Regions from separate parts of the Serratia sp. NCCP-200 genome, predicted to be linked through region 2. Evidence: predicted binding sites of a transcription regulator. Region 2 holds the regulator's gene; the other holds the start of a gene.
The links. The regulator LexA, encoded in region 2, represses DNA repair genes until DNA is damaged. The targets are predictions, from matches to a motif close to TNCTGTATGTACATACAGNA.

Region 1 (3,423 bases), on a different contig from region 2:
AGTCTGTTGCGGCTGGTAACCAGGCGCAGGGGGAGCTTGCGGACGCGGTGCCTGATAAGCGGGCGCCTCAGGCTCAAACTGCCCGAACGGCACGTCGTCTTCCAACTCGCTTTCCAACTCGATGCTATCCTCAAGCTGTGGCGACAGGGTAAACAGCGGCTCGGTTGGGCCGTCATCCACCAGATCTGCCATCGGTGAGAAACTGTAGGCCTGGCGGGTATCCACCGGGCGAGTCACCGGAGCCGGTTCTGGTTCAGGCTGCGGTTCTTCTACGCCATAGCGAGCCTGTTGCTGCGCGGCAAATGCCTGACCGAGTTCGGCCTCACGCTGCGCATCTTCGTCATCTTGTTGTTCTTGCGAATACTCTTCGCCATAGCGCTGGCTTTGCTGTTCGGCAAAGGCCTGACGCAATGCAGCTTCTTGCAGGACTTCATCTTCTTCCTGCGGGTTGCTGAACGGTTCTGGCTGAGGTTCATCCCCACGGTTGCGCTGCTCCTGCTCCGCGATCCGCTGCGAAGGCAGCTTGATGCCGTAGGAGGCCAGCTCACGCCGGGTTGGAATACGCACCGGATTTGGCCGTGGCAGTTCCGGGCCGATGCCCTGCTTGATCTGCGAGCTCGCATCACTGGTGGCAGTAAACGCAGGCATGAAGGTGTTGTTCACCGCACCGGCGGTTGCTGCGGCTGCGGCAACCGCCGCTGGCTTCACTACCTCTCTGGCGCTGAAACCCGTTGAGCCAATGACATCGTCGCTATCCCGCTGGGCCGCAGAGAAATCAAACGGTGACGGCTCTGGTTTTGGCGTAACGGGGGTCTGCCAGTCACCCAGGCGCGGCTCATGTTCCTCACGATAAGGCTCCGTTACGCGCGTCGTTCTCGGTGCCGGTGTCTCTTCAGGCAGTTCAAACGAATACAGCGGCGGCGTGTCTTGTGGTTGCGCAGGGGTTAATGGATGCTGATTGATGGAAGCAGGCGCTGTCGGGGCCACGGTGACCGGAGCCTGAACGGCCGCTTTCGGCATTACCGGGATATCAGTAACGACCGGCGCTGGCTCGGCAAGCGAGAGGTCATCATCGCTGGCACGCAACCCACTTAATAAAGGATCTGCGGCATCTTGCGCTTCTTCTTCGGCGGTTTCGGTCACGGAAGAGGCAGAGAACAACGCGTCGTCCTCATCTACTGCCATAGCAGCAGGTGCCACAGGTTGGCCGCTTTCTTCGCGATCGTCGAACACGACATCGTCATCGTCGTGATAGCGGTCTTCACGGCGTGAACGGTTAGTCATAAAGGTAGCGGCGCCCAGCACGACACCACCAATTTTTTCCGCAATCACCAGCCATGACCAGCCGGTGAACAGCGTCAGCCCCACTGCCCAAATGCCGAGCAGCGCCAAAGTGGCGCCAATGCCGTTAAACCACGGCAACATGGCATTGCTTAGCAGGCTGCCAATCACCCCGCCGGAAGCGAAGTAATAGAGATCGTCAACGTTTAACGCCGCCAGGCCACACGAGGTGAGCACCAGCGCCAATGTGCCGATCAAACGTAACGAGAGCCCAAAGAAATCGACGTAATCGCCGTTATCGCGCCGACGGTAACCAGACAGGCACAACACCAGCATAATCGGTGGGATCGCATAGGCAAGGACCCCAAAGGTGAAGAACAACGTGTCGGCCAACCATGCGCCTACCCCGCCGCCCAGATTGTGGATAGGCTCATGCCAGGCAGTTTGCGACCAACTAGGATCGGAAGGATTGAAACTGACCAATGCAGCCATAAGGTAAACGGCAAAAATTGCCACCACGATCAACACAGCCTCGAGCAAACGTCGCCCACTGCTGAGTTTTTTCAGGGTAACTTCTTTATCTTCTGTGTATTCCTGGCTCAAGAAAGGCACTCCAGGTTCCTGTTGACGGATAGAGTAACGGCGCCGAGAAGTTTCCCCGGCGCCAAAACTGTATGAATAAACAGGAGTGTAACGAATTTAATCAGGTTTTGCACCTGCACCTTACCGTGTTTTGATAACCAGACGGTTACTCTGTTTGACTTCTTCCATCACGACGTAAGTACGGGTGTCATTCACCCCCGGTAAACGCAACAGAGTTTCGCCCAACAGCTTACGATAAGCTGACATATCTGGTACTCGGGTTTTCAACAGATAGTCGAAATCACCGGAAACCAGATGACACTCCTGAATTTCTTCAAGTTTTTGCACCGCAGAGTTGAATTGCTCAAACACATCCGGCGCACCGCGGTTCAACGTGATTTCCACGAAGACCAGCAGGGAAGCATCCAGATAATGCGGGTTAAGCAATGCGGTATACCCATGAATAAAGCCTTGACGCTCAAGACGGCGCACACGCTCCAAACAAGGGGTTGGGGATAACCCCACGCGCTTTGAAAGCTCGACGTTCGAAATACGCCCATCCTTCTGCAACTCATTGAGGATGTTGCGATCGATACGGTCGAGATCTTTACCCGGGCGTTTTTTAGTATCTACCATTATTATTGTCTCTCTTATGTTCTTCCCTGCACTTGCCACACCCTAGCCAACGTCAATGTGCAAGGATTTGTTCCAAGCGAAGACCCGATGCCAGTGTTTAGCGGTTCATCCCCCTGAGGGAACAGGATACGTAATACCAACCGCCCTTGTGCTTCGTCACTCTTTGTCACTACCATCTTCCGCCGTTGCCCAGCCTGTCTGTCACCTCTGGGCAACGAATTCAAATGATTTACGTTCAGAAATCCATCAACCCCGTCAGGGCAAACCCTCCCTCACCCGTCGCGCCCCGACAATATTCTGCCTGGGTGGCGAAAATGCCTACGATTTGCAGCTGACACGGGGTTAATTTCTTCTTCCAATGATGTTTTCGCAAATGCGCAGCGGATTGTCAAAGTAAAAGAACTAAAATCAGTAGAACGTACCGCCAGCAAAACTGAGCACCTGATTTTTTATTAGGAATTTCCCCTACCCGAAACCGGGTAGTTGCCCACATAAACCCGACAAAAAACGCATTTTTAACCCATTGCTGTACAAAATTATTGCTGCTGTTACCTCTCCCAGCCCAAGGATAAAATCGCGGCTAATAGGCGCTGATTATCAAACAAATCGGTAACAACATCCCCTGGCGCTTTTTTTACTGCCGCATTTTCCCTACAATCGGTTTCATTGTCCGCCATTGTGGGAAACGAGGTTATTCATGGGCACGGCTAAACATAGCAAATTATTGATCCTGGGCTCTGGCCCGGCTGGCTACACCGCAGCGGTTTATGCAGCACGCGCGAACCTGAACCCGGTATTGATCACCGGTATGGAGCAAGGCGGTCAGCTGACCACCACCACCGAAGTCGAGAACTGGCCAGGCGACGCCGAAGGTTTGACCGGCCCGGCGCTGATGGAGCGGATGCGTGAGCACGCAGAAAAGTT
Region 2 (3,423 bases):
GGTTAAGGGGATCGGGCAGATCTTGCGCCAGACACTGGGTGCGCAAAGTGAGTAAATCCGCCTTGGAATTATAAGGTAAAACATACAAAATCGGTCGTGAGGGATCCAACCCTAACTCCGTGACCGGATCTGTTGGGATAACCTTACTTCTTACCAACATTTTTAGTGGTAAGTTCAATATCTTATAATAGATTTTACGCCAACCTGACATGACAACGTGAAGCCTCTTGTTAGCAATTCGCCGCAAGCATACCAGAAACCGGGTAGCAGATCTGTGGCGTTGGGAAATCCACGGCCGTTCACGGCAATGGAAGTGCATAGTTGAATTATACCTGATGGATATCAAATTGGCCGCTCTAGCGCACTCATACGCTCGCGGCATTGGTACGACATAGCTAGGTGATTAAGGTATTCCAACCTTGCTGTATACTGCGCTGCGATAAAAATGTGATTGGGCTGGCAAATCTGTCTGGAACGTTGCGGCTGCAACACGACGGGTACATGATCCATCTTGGAGAAAGGCGTTCTTAACTATGGCAAATCAAGCAACTGGCCTGACGCGTATCATTAAAGCGGCAGGCTATTCCTATAAAGGTTTAAGCGCTGCCTGGCAGAACGAAGCCGCATTCCGCCAAGAGCTGGTGGCGACGGTGGTGGCTATCATCGTGGCGGTTTGGCTGGATGTAGGGGCGATAGCGCGCATCTTGTTGATCGGCTCGGTGCTGCTGGTGATGATTGTCGAAATCCTCAACAGCGCGATTGAGGCCGTTGTCGATCGCGTAGGTTCGGAATATCACGAGCTTTCCGGGCGGGCCAAAGATATGGGTTCGGCGGCAGTATCGCTGGCAATCATTCTGGCGCTGTTCGTTTGGGCTTCGGTACTTTGGCAGCATTTGGCGTGAAAACCAGCGGGTATCGTTGCGATCACGCTCGCTACTTGCTGATTTTTATTTATTCTTCGGTTCCCAATCCAGACTTAGCTGTATATACTCACAGCAAGACTGTATAAACAAACAGGGGGCGGAATGAAAGCACTAACTACCAGACAGCAAGAGGTCTACGACCTGATTCGCGATCATATTTCGCAAACGGGCATGCCACCGACGCGTGCCGAGATCGCAATGCGCCTGGGGTTCCGCTCACCAAATGCTGCAGAAGAGCACTTGAAAGCACTGGCTCGCAAAGGCGTTATCGAGATCATCTCCGGTGCATCACGCGGTATCCGTTTGCTGATGGAAGATGAAGAGGGGTTACCTCTGGTGGGCCGTGTGGCTGCCGGTGAACCTCTGTTGGCTCAGCAGCACATTGAAGGGCACTATAAGGTGGACCCTTCACTGTTCAAGCCTAATGCCGATTTCCTGCTGCGCGTTAGCGGCATGTCGATGCGCGACATCGGCATCCTGGATGGCGATCTGCTGGCAGTGCATAAGACTCAAGACGTACGCAACGGCCAGGTCGTCGTCGCCCGCATTGAAGACGAGGTCACGGTCAAACGCCTGAAGAAACACGGTAACGTCGTCGAACTGCTGCCAGAAAACAGCGAATTCCAACCGATCGTGGTCGATCTGCGCCAGCAGAACTTCACCATTGAAGGCCTGGCGGTGGGTGTAATCCGCAACGGCGACTGGATCTAACCGTTTTACCTCGTATTACAGCCCTTTAAAACGGCAAACCTCGCCCCAACTCTGGGGCGATGTCATTTCTAAGCTACGCTAAAATCCATGCTTGTACGGGAACATATCGCCATGCGCCTGCTTTCTGCCTTCACCAGTGACACCGACAAAGCTCTGTGGCGTCTGGCGTTGCCGATGATCTTCTCCAATATTACCGTCCCCTTGCTTGGCCTGGTGGATACCGCCGTTATCGGCCATCTCGATAGCCCTAGCTACCTTGGCGGGGTCGCGGTGGGGTCAATGGCCACCAGCTTCCTATTTATGTTGTTGCTGTTCCTGCGTATGAGTACCACCGGGCTGACGGCGCAGGCGCTGGGGGCGCAAGATCCCTACCGGCTGGCTCGCGCCTTTATGCAGCCGTTATTGTTGGCGCTGGTGGCCGGGCTGGCGATTGTGCTGTTGCGAGCCCCGTTGATCACCTTGGCGCTGAACATTGTGGGGGGCGATCGGGAAGTCTTGGTACAGGCCAGGCTATTTTTGGAGATCCGCTGGCTGAGCGCCCCTGCGGCGTTGGCCAATATGGTGCTGCTCGGTTGGTTGCTGGGAGTTCAATACGTGAGGGCGCCGGTGATCCTGTTGATTGTCGGTAACCTGCTGAACATCGTGCTGGATATCTGGCTGGTGATGGGGCTGGGTTGGAACGTGCAGGGGGCCGCGGCTGCCACGGTGATTGCGGAGTACGCCACGCTGTTGCTGGGTTTGTGGTTGGCATGGCGGGTACTACGCATGCGGGGGATTTCGCTGGCGATGCTGCGTACCGCCTGGCGTGGGGATCTGCGCCGCCTGCTGGCACTTAACCGCGACATCATGCTGCGCTCGTTATTACTGCAACTGTGTTTTGCCTCGTTGACCATTCTGGGAGCCCGCATGGGCGGAGAGGTGGTGGCGGTGAATGCGGTGCTGATGAATCTGCTGACCTTTACCGCCTACGCTCTGGATGGTTTTGCCTATGCGGTGGAAGCCCATTCCGGCCACGCCTATGGTGCGCGGGACGGGCGGCAACTGCATAAAGTATGGCGTGCCGCCTGTCGGCAGGCTTGCCTGGTTGCCTGTGGTTTTGCCGTTATTTATCTGTTCGCCGGGCAGCAGATTGTGGCAGGCTTAACCTCGCTGCCGGAGTTGCGTGCGCTGGCAAATCATTATCTGCCCTGGCAGGTGGTGCTGCCTCTGGTGGGGGTTTGGTGCTATCTGCTGGATGGCATGTTTATCGGCGCCACCCGTGGCGCAGAAATGCGTAACAGCATGGCGGTAGCCGCAGTGGGCTACGGGCTGACGTTGTTCACCCTGCCGGTGTTGGGCAACCACGGTTTATGGCTGGCTCTGGCGGTATTCCTGGCACTGCGCGGGGCTGCTTTGGGCTGGGTTTGGCATCGTCATAGCGTGCAAGGCACCTGGTTTTCATCCCCCAATTAGCGATGGATAGGCCAGACTAGTTGATGATATGGGATGGATATTCACATTTTATTACATGTGATGGAGGCTGTTTTGCTTCGCTTGCTTACTGTTTTAATGGCGTTTTTTGCTATTGAGACTTTTCCTAACCCTATTTCATGCTGCTTTTCGGGCGCTTTTCGTGATGGGTGACTATAGTTAATCACGTGGCTGGCGAATTAAGCCCGCGCTTAATTGGCAACGGACGCATTAGATAACCTTAAATTTGACTCAGTTAAGTCCAGCCAGATTTATCTAAAACTGACAACCAAGAGTAACGGAGAGATTATGAACAAAGATCAAGCCGACGGTAACTGGA

Region 1: AC6HVW_RS09420 (DNA translocase FtsK 4TM domain-containing protein) is a predicted target of LexA. The motif match lies at 1,950-1,969, and genes of this name have one in related genera.

The regions. Positions count from the first base shown of each region.
Region 1 covers NZ_BAAKUJ010000002.1:883,567-886,989, reverse strand. The annotation lists gene AC6HVW_RS09420 (DNA translocase FtsK 4TM domain-containing protein) at 1-1,884, opposite strand, end outside; gene lrp (leucine-responsive transcriptional regulator Lrp) at 2,005-2,499, opposite strand; gene trxB (thioredoxin-disulfide reductase) at 3,197-3,423, shown strand, end outside.
Region 2 covers NZ_BAAKUJ010000004.1:433,887-437,309, reverse strand. The annotation lists gene plsB (glycerol-3-phosphate 1-O-acyltransferase PlsB) at 1-211, opposite strand, end outside; gene AC6HVW_RS16460 (diacylglycerol kinase) at 534-902, shown strand; gene lexA (transcriptional repressor LexA) at 1,026-1,634, shown strand; gene dinF (MATE family efflux transporter DinF) at 1,746-3,086, shown strand; gene AC6HVW_RS16445 (CsbD family protein) at 3,393-3,423, shown strand, end outside.